One region of the Streptomyces sp. NPDC044064 genome, then DNA from elsewhere that is predicted to be linked to it. Evidence: riboswitches for the same ligand, from Rfam matches in the RefSeq annotation. Region 1 holds a riboswitch; the other holds the start of a gene.
What was found. Region 1 has a riboswitch for ZMP and ZTP ahead of AC07DS_RS06085 (glycine hydroxymethyltransferase). Riboswitches for the same ligand answer to the same signal wherever they lie in the genome.
Positions count from the first base shown of each region.

Region 2: another riboswitch for ZMP and ZTP. It lies ahead of AC07DS_RS01115 (bifunctional 5,10-methylenetetrahydrofolate dehydrogenase/5,10-methenyltetrahydrofolate cyclohydrolase); the one in region 1 lies ahead of AC07DS_RS06085 (glycine hydroxymethyltransferase).

Region 1 is NZ_JBWKFN010000003.1:133,357-140,432, forward strand. Features, by position in the region: gene pdxR (MocR-like pyridoxine biosynthesis transcription factor PdxR) at 14-1,402, shown strand; gene AC07DS_RS06065 (DMT family transporter) at 1,445-2,296, opposite strand; gene AC07DS_RS06070 (hypothetical protein) at 2,417-2,770, shown strand; gene AC07DS_RS06075 (glutathionylspermidine synthase family protein) at 2,785-3,969, shown strand; gene rocD (ornithine--oxo-acid transaminase) at 3,966-5,171, opposite strand; ZMP/ZTP riboswitch at 5,272-5,363, shown strand; gene AC07DS_RS06085 (glycine hydroxymethyltransferase) at 5,396-6,844, shown strand; gene trpS (tryptophan--tRNA ligase) at 6,964-7,076, shown strand, end outside.
Region 2 is NZ_JBWKFN010000001.1:237,339-244,414, forward strand. Features, by position in the region: gene AC07DS_RS01090 (S-(hydroxymethyl)mycothiol dehydrogenase) at 1-35, opposite strand, end outside; gene AC07DS_RS01095 (hypothetical protein) at 207-512, opposite strand; gene AC07DS_RS01100 (nuclear transport factor 2 family protein) at 684-1,049, shown strand; gene AC07DS_RS01105 (MarR family winged helix-turn-helix transcriptional regulator) at 1,074-1,619, opposite strand; gene AC07DS_RS01110 (hypothetical protein) at 1,740-2,519, shown strand; ZMP/ZTP riboswitch at 2,547-2,627, shown strand; gene AC07DS_RS01115 (bifunctional 5,10-methylenetetrahydrofolate dehydrogenase/5,10-methenyltetrahydrofolate cyclohydrolase) at 2,651-3,508, shown strand; gene AC07DS_RS01120 (CU044_5270 family protein) at 3,509-4,531, opposite strand; gene AC07DS_RS01125 (RNA polymerase sigma factor) at 4,524-5,087, opposite strand; gene ctaD (aa3-type cytochrome oxidase subunit I) at 5,194-6,819, shown strand; gene AC07DS_RS01135 (hypothetical protein) at 6,816-7,076, shown strand, end outside.

The DNA of each region.
Region 1 (7,076 bases):
ATGGTCCATTTACATGGCGAATTCATGGGCCACTCTGGGAGTCGACCTGCACCTGGAACCGGCCGGTTCCAGCGGGCTGCGCCGCGGTCTGACCGACGCGCTGCGGGACGCCGTCCGTGCCGGCCGCCTCGCCCCCGGCACCCGGCTGCCGTCCTCCCGCAGCCTCGCCGCCGACCTGGGCATCGCCCGCAACACCGTCGCCGAGGCCTATGCCGACCTGGTCGCCGAGGGCTGGCTCACCGCCCGCCAGGGCTCGGGCACGCAGGTGGCGGAGCGGGTGGTCGTACCGCCTGCGGACACCGCACCCCGGCGCCGCGAGCCCGGCCGGCCCGCCTACAGCCTCGTCCCCGGCAGCCCCGACCTCGCCTCCTTCCCGCGCACCGAGTGGCTCAAGGCCGCCCGCCGCGCGCTGGCCACCGCCCCCTTCGACGCCCTCGACTACGGCGACCCGCGCGGCCGCCCCGAACTGCGCACCGCACTCGCCGGCTACCTCGCCCGCGCCCGCGGCGTCCGCGCCGACCCCGACACGATCATGATCACCGCGGGTTTCTCGCACGCCCTGCGCATCCTCGGGGCTCTGCTGCGGGCGCGCGGGGTGCGGAGCGTCGCGGTGGAGTCGTACGGGCTCGACGTCCACTGGGGGCTGCTGCGGAGCGCGGGCCTCGCGACACCCGCGCTGCCCTACGACGAACTGGGCACCGACACGGGTGCGTTGAGCGACGAGGGTGCGGTACTCGTCACCCCCGCCCACCAGTTCCCGATGGGCATGCCCCTGCACCCCGACCGGCGGACCGCCGTCGTGGGGTGGGCGCGGCGGACCGGCGGGCTGGTACTGGAGGACGACTACGACGGCGAGTTCCGCTACGACCGTCAGCCCGTCGGCGCCCTCCAGGGCCTCGCCCCCGACCGGGTCGTCTACCTCGGCACGGCCAGCAAGTCCCTGGCCCCCGGCCTGCGCCTCGGCTGGATGGTGCTGCCACCGTCCCTGGCCCAGGAGGCGGCCGAGGCCAAGGGCCGTGTCGACACCTGCGGCGTGCTGGACCAGCTGACGCTGGCCGAGTTCCTCACCTCCGGCTCCTACGACCGCCATGTCCGCTCCGCCCGGCTGCGCTACCGGCGCCGCCGTGACGCCCTCGCCGCCGCCGTGGCCGACCGCGCACCCGAGGTCCGGGTCACCGGGATCGCGGCCGGTCTGCACGCCGTGCTGCGGCTGCCGCCCGGCACCGAGCAGTCGGTGATCCAGGCCGCGACCTGGCAGGGCCTTGCCCTGCACGGGCTCGCCTTCCACCGGCACGAGCAGGCGCTCGCCGAGCCGCTGGACGCGCTGGTGGTGGGGTACGGGACGCCGCCGGACAGTGCGTGGGCGGGGGCGTTGGAGGCGTTGTGCAGGGTGTTGCCGTGACGGCGAACCCAGGCCCGTCCGGGAGCGCGGCCCCCGGGGCGGTCACCGCGGCGGACCCACGGCCTCCACGGTCTCACCGTCGGAGGCGGGCGCCTCGCCGAACCGCGCCAGCGCCAGCGCCCCCGCCACCGCCACCGCGAAACCCAGCGCCGCCAGCCAGGTCAGGCCCTCCTTGGTGCGGTCGCCGAGCCAGATCACGCCGATGGCCGCCGGGCCGATCGTCTCGCCGATGACCAGGCCGGCCGTCGCCGTCGTCACCGAGCCGCGCTGCAGGGCGGAGGTCAGCAGAATGAAGGCGGCGCCGCCGCCGATCAGCAGGGCGTAGGCCGCCGGGTTGGTGAGCAGCTCGGCCGGCCGCAGCGAGTCGATCAGACGGACCGACACCTCCACGACCCCGAATCCGAAACCCGCCCCCAGACCCAGTACCAGCGCCCGCATGCGCCCGGTCAGCCGTCCGCCCAGCAGCGCGAGCACCAGCATGCCGACGGCCGTCGCGAGCATGGCCCACTTCAGGGTGTCCGACCCCTCCCGGTCCCCCTCCGGCCCGGCCGCCAGCCCCAGCATCGCGAGCCCGACGCAGACCACGCCCACCGCGCCCCACTCCGTGCCGGTCAGCCGCACCCGCAGCAGCCGCGCCGCGACCACCGCGGTCACCGCCAGACTCGACGCCAGAGCCGCGCTGACCGCGTAGATCGGAATCGAGCGCAGCGCGGCGATCTGGAACAGGAAGCCAAGACCGTCCAGCGCAAGACCCGCCAGGTACCGCCACTGCCGCAAGGCCCGCAGCAACAGCGCGGCCTCGCCGCCCCCACCCGTACCGGCCTGCCTCGCGGCGACCGCCTGCAACACCGTCGCCGTACCGAAACAGACGGCCGCGGCCAGGGCACACACCATTCCAAAGAGCACGAAGTGACTCTAGGCGAGGGGCGAACCGGTAACCCGCCCAGGTGGTCGCTCTCACCGTTCTCTAGGCTGACCGCCGAAAACAGGCCAACCGACGGGGGAGACACCAGCATGGACACCGCACGCCGACGCCTTCGTTCGGGGACCGTTCTCCTCGGTGGCATGGGGCTGCTCGCCACCGCCCTGACCGCCTGCTCCTCCGCCCCGGACAAGCGCTGCGTCGACCGCGACAGCTACCGGCTGGCCAAGGGCTACAAGGTCGTCTCCGACAAGAACTGCAAGTCCGCCAAGGCCTTCGTCGACGGCGCCTGGTACTACGGCGGCAAGAAGAAGGGCTCCTGGGTGAGCGGCGGCTCCTTCACCAAGCCGGGCAAGGGCTCCGGCTCGCATTCGAGCTCGGGCGGCTCGTACGGCGGCGTGCACCGCGGCGGCTTCGGCGGCGGTCACGGCAGCTCCGGCGGCTGACGGGGAAACGGACCGTGGAACGCCGTACGACCACCCCCCGCCCCGGCTGGCAGCAGACCGTCGAGGAGCAGGGGCTCGTCTACCCTCTGACCCGCCACCCGGACGGCTCGCTGCGCCCCTACTGGGACGAGAGCGCCTACTACGTCTTCACCCTGGACGAGGTCGAGGCGCTGGAGGAGACCGTCGAGGAACTGCACCGCATGTGCCTCGCGGCCGCCGGGCACATCGTGGCCGAGGGCCGCCTCGCCGACCTCGGCATCACCGACCCGCGGGTCGCCGAGGCCGTCGCCGAGGCCTGGCGGCGCCGCGCCGAACTCCCCTCCGTCTACGGCCGCTTCGACCTCCGCTACGACGGAACCGGCCCGGCGAAGCTCCTGGAGTACAACGCCGACACCCCGACCTCACTGGTCGAGGCCGCCTCCCCCCAGTGGTTCTGGATGGAGGAACGCTTCCCCGGCGCCGACCAGTGGAACTCGCTGCACGACCGTCTGGTCGACGCCTGGCGCCGGCAGGCCGCGCTGCTCCCGCCGGGCAGCCCGCTGCACTTCGCGCACTCCTCGGCCGACGAACTCGGCGAGGACCTGATGACGGTCGCCTACCTGAAGGAGACCGCCGAGCAGGCCGGCCTCGCCACCGAATGGATCTCCATGGAGGAGATCGGCTGGGACACCCTCTCCGGCCGCTTCGTGGACAACGGGCTCCGCTTCATCCGCAGCGTCTTCAAGCTCTATCCGTGGGAGTGGCTCACCACCGACGCCTTCGCGGGGCACGTCCTGGACACCCTGGACAACGGCGGCGGCACCGGCAGCACCCTGTGGATCGAACCCGCCTGGAAGATGCTCCTGAGCAACAAGGCCCTGCTGGCGATCCTCTGGGAGCTGTACCCCGGCCACCCCAGCCTGCTGCCCGCCTACCTGGACGGCCCGCGCGAGCTGGCCGGGTCGACCGGCTATGTCGCCAAGCCGCTGCTGGGCCGCGAGGGCGCGGGCGTGACCGTCCACGAGCCCGGCGCCCCGGCCGCCGTCCGGGACGAGCCCTGCTGCTACCAGCAGCTCGCCCCGCTGCCCGCCTTCGACGGCAACCACCTCGTCCTCGGCGCCTGGGTCGTCCGGGACGAGCCGGCCGGCCTCGGCCTGCGCGAGTCCTCGGGCCTGATCACCGACGAGTACGCCCGCTTCCTGCCGCACGTGATCCTCTAGCCGGCCAGCACCGCCGCCAGCTGTTCGAGCCCCCAGTCCAGGTCCTCCTTGCCGATCACCAACGGCGGCGCGATCCGGACCGTCGCACCGTGGGTGTCCTTCACCAGGACACCCCGGTCCATCAGCCGCTCGGACACCTGCCGGGCGGTCCCGGCCCCCGGCGCGATGTCCACCCCGGCCCACAGCCCGCGCCCGCGCACCGCCGTCACCCTGCCGGTGCCGAGCAGGGCGCCCAGCTCCCGGTGCAGATGATCGCCGAGCTCGGCGGCCCGTGCCTGGTACTCGCCCGTCCGCAGCATCCTGATCACCTCCAGCGCCACCGCACACGCCAAGGGGTTCCCGCCGAACGTCGATCCGTGCTCACCCGGCCCGAACACCCCGAGCACCTCGGTGCTCGACACCACCGCAGACACCGGCACGATCCCGCCGCCCAGCGCCTTCCCCAGCACGTACACATCCGGTACGACCCCCTCGTGCTCGCACGCGAACGTCCGCCCCGTCCGGCCCAGCCCGGACTGGATCTCGTCCGCGATGAACAGCACGTCCCGCTGCCGGGTCAGCTCACGCACCGCCGGCAGATAACCGGCCGGCGGGACGATCACCCCCGACTCGCCCTGGATCGGTTCGAGCAGCACCGCGACCGTGTTCTCGGTGAGCGCCGCCCGCATCGCGGTCAGGTCGCCGTACGGCACGATCTGGAAGCCCGGTGTGTACGGCCCGAAGTCCGCCCGCGCCTCGGGGTCGGTCGAGAAGCTGATGACCGTCGTCGTACGGCCGTGGAAGTTGCCGCTCGCGACCACGATCTTCGCCATCTCGGCCGGCACCCCCTTGATCCGGTACCCCCATTTCCGGGCGGTCTTCACCGCGGTCTCCACCGCCTCGACGCCGGTGTTCATCGGCAGCACCATCTGCATGCCGCACAGCGCGGCCAGCTCGGTGCAGAAGGCGGCGAACCGGTCGTGGTGGAACGCCCGCGAGGTCAGCGTCACCCGCTCCAGCTGTGCCTTGGCAGCCTCCACCAGCCGGGGGTGGCCGTGGCCGAAGTTCAGCGCCGAGTACCCGGCCAGCAGGTCGAGGTAGCGCCGCCCCTCGACATCCGTCATCCAGGCCCCCTCCGCGGTGGCGACGACCACCGGCAGCGGGTGGTAGTTGTGCGCACTGTGGGTGTCGGCGGCGGCGATGAGCGTCTCCGTAGCGTTCACGGGAACTCCAAGGGGCCAGAGAGTCGGATGCACCCCCTTCTTATCCTCGCTCGCATGGTGGACGCGGGACCTCCCCGTTCCGGCGCGCCCGGTAGGCTGATCAGCGGGCCGTGACTGGCGCGCTAGGGATGGGACCGACCATCGGGGAGCGGCCCGAGCCGGAAATGAGTGCCGTGCGCCTGGGCCGAACGTGAACGCTGTACGCACACCGTCCGGAGGTCCCCATGCCAGAGCAGTCCCTGTCGACCGAGTCCACCGCCTTCCGTGCCGCCCTCGACGTGATCCGTGCCGTCGAGCCGCGGGTCGCGGACGCCATCGGCCAGGAGGTGACCGACCAGCGCGAGATGCTGAAGCTGATCGCCTCCGAGAACTACGCCTCCCCGGCCACCCTGCTGGCGATGGGCAACTGGTTCAGCGACAAGTACGCCGAGGGCACCATCGGCCGCCGCTTCTACGCCGGCTGCCGCAACGTCGACACGGTGGAGTCCCTGGCCGCCGAGCACGCCAAGGCGCTCTTCGGCGCCCGGCACGCCTACGTCCAGCCGCACTCCGGCATCGACGCCAACCTCGTCGCCTTCTGGGCCGTCCTCGCGGACCGCGTGGAGGTCCCGTTCCTGGAGAAGACCGGCGCCCGCCAGGTCAACGACCTCTCCGAGGCCGACTGGGCTGAGCTCCGCCAGGCCTTCGGCAACCAGCGCATGCTCGGCATGTCCCTGGACGCCGGCGGCCACCTCACCCACGGCTTCCGTCCGAACATCTCCGGCAAGATGTTCGACCAGCGCTCCTACGGCACCGACCCGGCCACGGGCCTGATCGACTACGAGGCGCTGCGTGCCCAGGCCCGCGAGTTCAAGCCGCTGATCATCGTCGCGGGCTACTCGGCGTACCCCCGTCTGGTGAACTTCCGCGTCATGCGCGAGATCGCCGACGAGGTCGGCGCGACCCTGATGGTCGACATGGCCCACTTCGCCGGTCTGGTCGCCGGCAAGGTCCTGACCGGCGACTTCGACCCGGTCCCGCACGCCCAGATCGTCACCACGACCACCCACAAGTCCCTGCGCGGCCCGCGCGGCGGCATGGTCCTGTGCGACGACTCCCTGAAGGACCAGGTCGACCGCGGCTGCCCGATGGTGCTCGGCGGTCCGCTCCCGCACGTCATGGCCGCGAAGGCCGTCGCCCTCGCCGAGGCCCGTCAGCCCTCCTTCCAGGACTACGCCCAGCGCATCGTCGACAACTCGCGCGCCCTCGCCGAGGGCCTGATGAAGCGCGGCGCCACCCTGGTCACCGGCGGTACGGACAACCACCTCAACCTGATCGACGTGGCCACCTCCTACGGCCTCACCGGCCGCCAGGCCGAGGCGGCCCTGCTCGAGTCCGGCATCGTCACCAACCGCAACGCCATCCCGGCCGACCCGAACGGCGCCTGGTACACCTCCGGCATTCGCATCGGCACCCCCGCCCTGACCACCCGTGGCCTCGGCACCGCGGAGATGGACGAGGTCGCCGGACTGATCGACCGCGTCCTCGGCGCCACCGAGGCGGGCACCACCAAGTCGGGCGCCCCGTCCAAGGCGGCCCACGTCCTGGACGAGAAGACCGCGCAGGAGATCGCCCAGCGGGCGACGGACCTGGTGGCCGGCTTCCCGCTGTACCCGGAAGTCGACCTGGGCTGAAACGCCCCGTGAGGGGCGCGGGGGGACTGCGGCGGGCAACCACGGACGGCCCGCGGTCCCCCGCGCCCCGAAGCCTCCTTGCGCCTCACGGGCCGATGCCGCCCCCAGCCGATGAGAGAATGGGCAACATGGCCTCTGCTGACCGACCCCGCGTGCTCTCCGGCATCCAGCCCACCGCCGGCTCGTTCCACCTCGGCAACTACCTCGGCGCCGTCCGCCAGTGGGTGGCCCT
Region 2 (7,076 bases), on a different contig from region 1:
CCCGGTGCGATCACGCCGCGTACTTCCTGCGCCATGGCCTGGCCCCTTTTCCTCGATGTGCCTTCGGAGCCGACCCTACGCGCGCGGGCCCGTCGGCCGCATGGACCACGGCGGCGGAAGTGGATCTTTCGGGCGCCGCCGCTTCGCCGGTGCGGGCAGCGGTGAGGGCCGTCCCGGTCGGGACGGCCCTCGGGTGCGTGGGGCGCTCAGGCCTGGACGGCGGGCAGCAGACCGGTCACGGGCGCGACGAGGTCGGTGAGCTGGTGCAGCTCGTTCAGCTTCTGCAGTTCGCTCACCTGGTTCAGCGGGCGGAGCTGGTCCGAGACCCGCGGGATCTGTCCCTGGTGCTCCGCGGGGAGTTCACTGACGGCGAGCGAGTCCACCATGGTCATCGGGTTGATCTGCCCGGAGTTCGATGCGCTCGCGTCGGCCGCGTTCGCCAGCGGCGCGGCGAGGCCCGTGACACCGACGGCCAGACCGACGGCGGCAACGATACGTCGTGTTGAGATCATGCCCTCAGCAACGGCGGCGGGCCCCGCCCGGACACGGCCCCCGGGCGCCGCTCACCCGTCAGGCGGACCGCCTCGGCTGCGCTTGCCGTTGGCGCCGGTGCGGAGGAGTCTCGGAGGTGGGGCCCGTGCGGCCTGTTCCCGCCGGGCCAAGGGTGCCTTAAGGAGGTCACCATGGGCGCTGCGACAGGCTCCGCCTTCGACACCGAGACACTGCGCCGGGGCATAGAAGGGAACACCGGGAACTCCCTGCTCGCCCTCTACGCGGACGACGCCGAGATCCGCATCATCGACCGCAACTCCCAGCCCAGTCATCCCAAGGTCCTGCACGGCCGGCGCGAGATAGCCGAGCTGCTCGACGACGTCTACAGCCGCGACATGACGCACAAGCTGGACCACTGCGTCATCCAGGGCGACCGCGCCGCCTTCTCCGAGTCCTGCGAGTACGAGGACGGCACGCGTGTCCTCGCCGAGTCCATGATCACCCTGCGTGACGGGAAGATCGCCGAACAGATTCTCATCCAGGCATGGGACGAGTAGGCAGGAAGGTCGCGAGGGTCCAGGTCACCTCCCGGCTGACCTGGACCTTCTCGGCCCGGGCGACGCTGGGCCGGGCGCGTGGCCGCTCTCGGCTGCCAGGACCAGCTTCCGCAGCAGGTCTGCAAGTGACCGCCGCTCTTCTTCGGTCAGTGCTGCGAGCAGCGCACCCTCACCCGCGTCCTCCGCTGCCGCATGCGCCTCGAACGCGGCGTGCCCGGCCTCGGTGAGCCGTACCCGCACCCTACGGCGGTCACCGGTCTCGTGGGTACGGGTGATCAGCCCGGCCTCCTCGACGGCCCCGAGCCGCGCCGACAGCGCTCCCCGGGTCAGGCCGAGCCGTTCGGCGAGCTGCGAGGGACTCGACTCGTACGGCGGCCCGGACCTGCGCAGCATCAACAGCACCTTGTACTGCCAGTACTTGAGGCCGTCGGAGTCCAGCACGTCCCGGCGGGCCTGTGCGGTGTGCCGGCCGAGGATCGCCAGCCTCGCGACGATCGCCTCCTTGACCGGGTCGAGCCAGTCCAGCTCGCGCGCCCAGACGGCCACGTGCCGGTCCACCGAGTCCTGCACTGCCTGCCTCCCGCAGTGGTTTTCTTGTGGATCATTTTTTGCCCAACTACCTTGCCCGGCATGACCTCTGCACCGCACCCACTCGTCGATATCGATGAACTCCTTTTTGCAGTACGTGAGTTGAGCGTCAGCGGCCGCTGGGAGCGGGCCGCGCGACTGCTCGGCGCGGCCGCCACCGACGACCCCGCCGCTCGCGCGCGGATCACCCGGGCAGCGGCCGAAGTCGCTCTGGACCGCGACTGGTTCGCGGGGACGGACACCGCGGCCGAGCGGCTGGAGGCGGCGGAGAAGGAGTTCCCGGTCGGCGACTGGGACACCGGCTTCCTCCGGCTGAGGCACACCTACGGCCGGCTGCTCCTGGTCGACGGCACCCTGCGCATCGGCCCGGACGGCAAGGACCCAGCGGCGCTCGCCGCCCTCCTCGACCGGGCGCGGGAACTGCACGACAGCGCCCCGGACGAGGTGCGGCGGGGCTGGGCGGCGATGTACCGGGGGCTGATCACGGAGAACCACTTCGCCGAGCGGGCGGCCGCCGCCGGGCACTACACGGCCGCGCTGCGCGCCGGGGAGGCCGGCGCGGACGGTCTGCTGGCCCGCGAGGCGCTGCGGCATCTCGGCGACCACGACCACGACGCCGGTGACGGCGAGCGGGCCGGGGAACGCTGGCGGCGAGCCACCGCGCTGGGCGCCCGGGCCGGCACGGTGCCGGGCACCCTCTCCCAGCAGTTGCTGCTGGCCGTGCTGGCCCGGGACGCGGGCGACGAGGCGGGCGCCGTCGCGCTGGCGACGGAGATCGTCCGCTGGGCCGGGGCGATCGGCGCGGACCGGCTGGCCGCCCAGGCGGACGCCTTCCTCACCGGGGCGGATCCCACGGCGCCGGGGCCCACGGACGCGGACTGAGCGCAGCCCGCACTCTCGGTTAGGCTGTGGACGGGCCGTGACTGGCGCTGAGGTGGATCACCACCGGGGAGCGGCCCGTGGAGCATGCCGCGCGCCTGGGCGATGAAGGTCAACCCAGCTCAGGAGTGCAGATGACACAGGCCCGGCTCATGGACGGCACCGCCCTCGCCCGCCGCATCGTCGAGGAGACCGCGAAGAAGGCCGCCGATCTCACCGAACGGACGGGCAGCGCGCCCTGTCTGGCCACGGTGCTGGTCGGCGAGGACCCGGCGTCCGTCACCTACGTCCGCATGAAGCAGAACCGCTGCCGCAAGGCCGGCATCGAGTCCCGGCACGTGGCACTGCCCGCCGCCACGACCACCGCCGAACTCGTCGGCACGCTGCGGGAGTTGTCGGCCGATCCGGCCGTGCACGGCATCCTGCTCCAGCACCCGGTGGGCGACCACATCGACGAGCGGGCCGCGTTCGAGGCGATCGCGCCGGAGAAGGACGTCGACGGCGTCACCTTCGCCTCGTTCGCCACGATGAGCTTCGGCCTGCCGGGCTTCGTCTCCTGCACGCCCGGCGGCATCGTCCGGCTGCTCGACGAGTACGGCGTCGACCCGGCCGGGAAGCGGGCCGTGGTGGTGGGCCGCAGCGCGATCCTCGGCAAGCCGGTGGGCATGCTGCTCCTGGCCCGCGACGCGACCGTGACGTACTGCCACTCGCGCACCCGGGACCTGTCGGCCGCGGTCCGCGAGGCGGACATCGTGGTCGCCGCCGTGGGCCGGCCGCGTCTCATCCGGGGCCAGGACATCAAGCCGGGCGCGGTCGTCGTCGACGCGGGCTACAACGCGGGGAACGTCGGCGACGTCGACTTCGACTCGGCCGTGGAGCGGGCCTCGTTGATCACGCCGGTGCCGGGCGGTGTCGGTCCGATGACGATCGCCACGCTGCTGGAGCAGACCGTTGAAGCCGCGGCCGCCGCCGCCCGGCGGCTCGGGGTGTGATCAGCGCATCCAGGCGCGGTACTCCATGACGTCCCCGGCCCTGACCCGGTACTCGGGCCGGGCCCGGGTGAAGGTGGTCTCCATGCCGAGGACGGCGCCGGTGCGCGGCTCCAGGATCAGCATGTGGCGGACGCCCCCGGTGTCGTACACGTACGCATGGCCGGGGCGGCCCAGGCGGTCGGTCACCTCGCCGGCCGGCCGCAGCCCCTCGGCCTCGGCGAACAGCCGGACGAGGGCCGCCGACTCACGGGCACCCAGGGTCCAGTGGTCGAGCAGTTCCCCGACGGCGTCGAAGAGTTCGGCACTGCTCAGCGGGGCCTTGCTGCGGTTGATCTGGGGCCGGGCGATCTCGGTGAGGTAGGCCCGCAGACGCGCCGCGGTGTGCGGCGGGGTTCCCTCGGGCGGGGCGTCGCTCCACGTCGGCGGGTAGGTGGTCCGGCTGATCACATGTCCGTCCGCCACCTCGTGCGGGTCGTCGCCCGCGTCCGTGAGGACCGGGCGGCCCGGCCTGCGCGGGTCGGTCGCGACGGCCAGTTCGGTGTGGCTGTCGTCCGCCCGCCAGCGCACCACCCGCTCCTCGGGGACGGTGACGGGGTGCTTGCCGTCGCTCATGCCGAGGCTCCACGACTGCACGTGCGTGCCCCTGCGCAGGCGCGGGGAGCCGCCCGACGCGGCCGCGTCGGCCAGGGCGACCATCTCCTTCAGGGGTACAGGTGTGGCGTGGAGGCGGACGGTCAGCGGGCGCGGCGCGGCGACGGCCCGCGGTGTGCTCGGACCGCCCAGCACGGCATTGCCGGCGACCACCAGGACGACGGCGGTGGCGGCGAGGCCCCAGGCCAGCCGGGCCCGCGGGGTACGGCCGGGGAGCGCCGGAAGCAGCCGGAGACGGCGCCTTGGGCGGTCCTCGTGCAGCAGCCGCTCCAGTTGCCGCTCGGCGCGGTGGTCCAGCGGCCCGTCGCCGAAGTGGGGGCCGTCGGTCGGCACCGGGTTGGCGCGGCGCAGGAGTTCGAGTTCGTCAGCCATGTCGGTGGTCCTCGCAGAGGGTCGCGTCGGCGGGGGCGGGCAGGGCTGCCGCGGTGGGCCGCATCCGGTCGATCTCGGCTCTCAGCCGGCGCCGGGCCCGGTGCAGGCGCATGACCGCCGCCCGTCTGCCGCAGTCCAGGGCCACCGCGATCTGCTCGGCGTCGAGTTCCTCCCATGCCGCGAGGCGGAGCACCTCCCGGTCCGCCGGGGAGAGCCGGGCCAGCGCCTCGTGCACCCAGGCGCCGGGGGCCTCGGCGTCGGGGCTGTCCACGACGTGCCGGCCGTGCGCCGCCTCGTCGTTGCCCAGCCGGTCCACCAGCCGGCGCCGCCGTCCGTAGCCGCGTACCGCGTTGGCCAGGCAGTTGCGTGCCACGCCGTACAGCCAGGGCAGCGGCGCCTCGGGCAGGTCGGACCGGCGGCGCCAGGCCACCGTGAACACCTCCGCCACCACTTCCTCCACCTCGTCGGCCCGCCCCTGCAGTCGCCTGGCGACATAGCGGCTGACCGCCCAGTAGTGCTCGCGATAGGCAGCGGCGAAGATCTCGTCGTTGCTCATGTTCGGTTCGTGTCCGGCACCCCCCGGATCGTCACACCCTTCTTGCGTGATGCTCGTCGCGCCGTCCGAGTGTGACCGACGGGCCGGGCGCGGACACAGGCGGGGCGTGAAGAGGATCAGAGACATCAGGGCCGTGCGGTGGCTGACGACCACCGATCACAAGACGATCGGAACGCTCTACTTGGTCACCGCGTTCGCGTTCTTCCTGATCGGTGGTGTGATGGCGCTGCTGATGCGCGCCGAGCTGGCCCGTCCGGGTCTGCAGATCATGTCGAACGAGCAGTTCAACCAGGCGTTCACGATGCACGGCACGATCATGCTGCTGATGTTCGCGACGCCGTTGTTCGCCGGTTTCGCGAACTGGATCATGCCGCTGCAGATCGGCGCGCCGGACGTGGCGTTCCCGCGGCTGAACATGTTCGCCTACTGGCTCTACCTGTTCGGCTCGACCATCGCCGTGGGCGGTTTCCTCACCCCGCAGGGTGCGGCCGACTTCGGCTGGTTCGCCTACTCCCCGCTGTCGGACGCGGTCCGCAGCCCGGGCATCGGCGCCGACATGTGGATCATGGGTCTGGCCTTCTCCGGCTTCGGCACCATCCTCGGCGCGGTCAACTTCATCACCACGATCATCTGCATGCGTGCCCCGGGCATGACCATGTTCCGCATGCCGATCTTCGTGTGGAACGTGCTGCTGACCGGTGTGCTCGTCCTGCTGGCCTTCCCGGTCCTGGCGGCCGCGCTGTTCGCGCTGGAGGCGGACCGCAAGTTCGGTGCGCATGTGTTCGACGCGGCGAACGGCGGAGCACTGCTCTGGCAACACCTCTTCTGGTTCTTCGGACACCCAGAGGTGTACATCATCGCGCTGCCGTTCTTCGGCATCGTCTCCGAGGTCATCCCGGTCTTCTCCCGCAAGCCGATGTTCGGCTACATGGGTCTGATCGCGGCCACCATCGCGATCGCCGGTCTGTCCGTGACGGTGTGGGCCCACCACATGTACGTCACCGGCGGTGTGCTGCTGCCGTTCTTCTCCTTCATGACGTTCCTGATCGCCGTACCGACCGGTGTGAAGTTCTTCAACTGGATCGGCACGATGTGGCGCGGCAGCCTCTCCTTCGAGACGCCGATGCTGTGGGTGACGGGCTTCCTGGTGACGTTCGTGTTCGGTGGCCTGACCGGGGTGATGCTGGCCTCGCCGCCGCTGGACTTCCCGACCTCCGACACCTATTTCGTGGTGGCCCACTTCCACTACGTCATCTTCGGCACGGTGGTCTTCGCGATGTTCGCGGGCTTCCACTTCTGGTGGCCGAAGATGACCGGCAGGATGCTGGACGAGCGCCTCGGCAAGATCACCTTCTGGACGCTGTTCATCGGCTTCCACGGCACGTTCCTCGTGCAGCACTGGCTGGGCGTGAACGGCATGCAGCGCCGGATCCCCGACTATCTGGCGGTCGAGGGGCTCACCACGCTCAACACGGTCTCGACGGTCTTCTCGTTCCTGCTCGGCTCGTCGATGCTGCCGTTCTTCTACAACGTCTGGAAGACGGCCAAGTACGGCGCGAAGGTCGAGACCGACGACCCCTGGGGCTACGGCCGTTCGCTCGAATGGGCGACCTCCTGCCCGCCGCCCCGGCACAACTTCCTCTCCCTCCCGCAGATCCGCAGCGAGTCGCCGGCGTTCGACCTGCACCATCCGCAGGTGGGGCAGCAGGAGCGGGAGCTGACCGCGCGATGAGCACGGGAGAGGAACGGGCGCTCGTCCAGGAGATCGAGGGCCATCTGCTGCTCGCCGCCGCCCGGGAGGAGGGTCGTACGGCCGCGGCCCGTGCGGCCGCCCGGCTCGGCTGGCTCACCGACACCCAACGGGACGACCTGGAGCGGCTCTTCGAGACGGAGTACCTGGCCCTGTCCCGCGCCTCGTGGCGGCGCACCGCAGAACGCGCCGAGGAGCTGCGGGACACCTACGAGGCTAGGTACCGGGCGCTGCGGCAG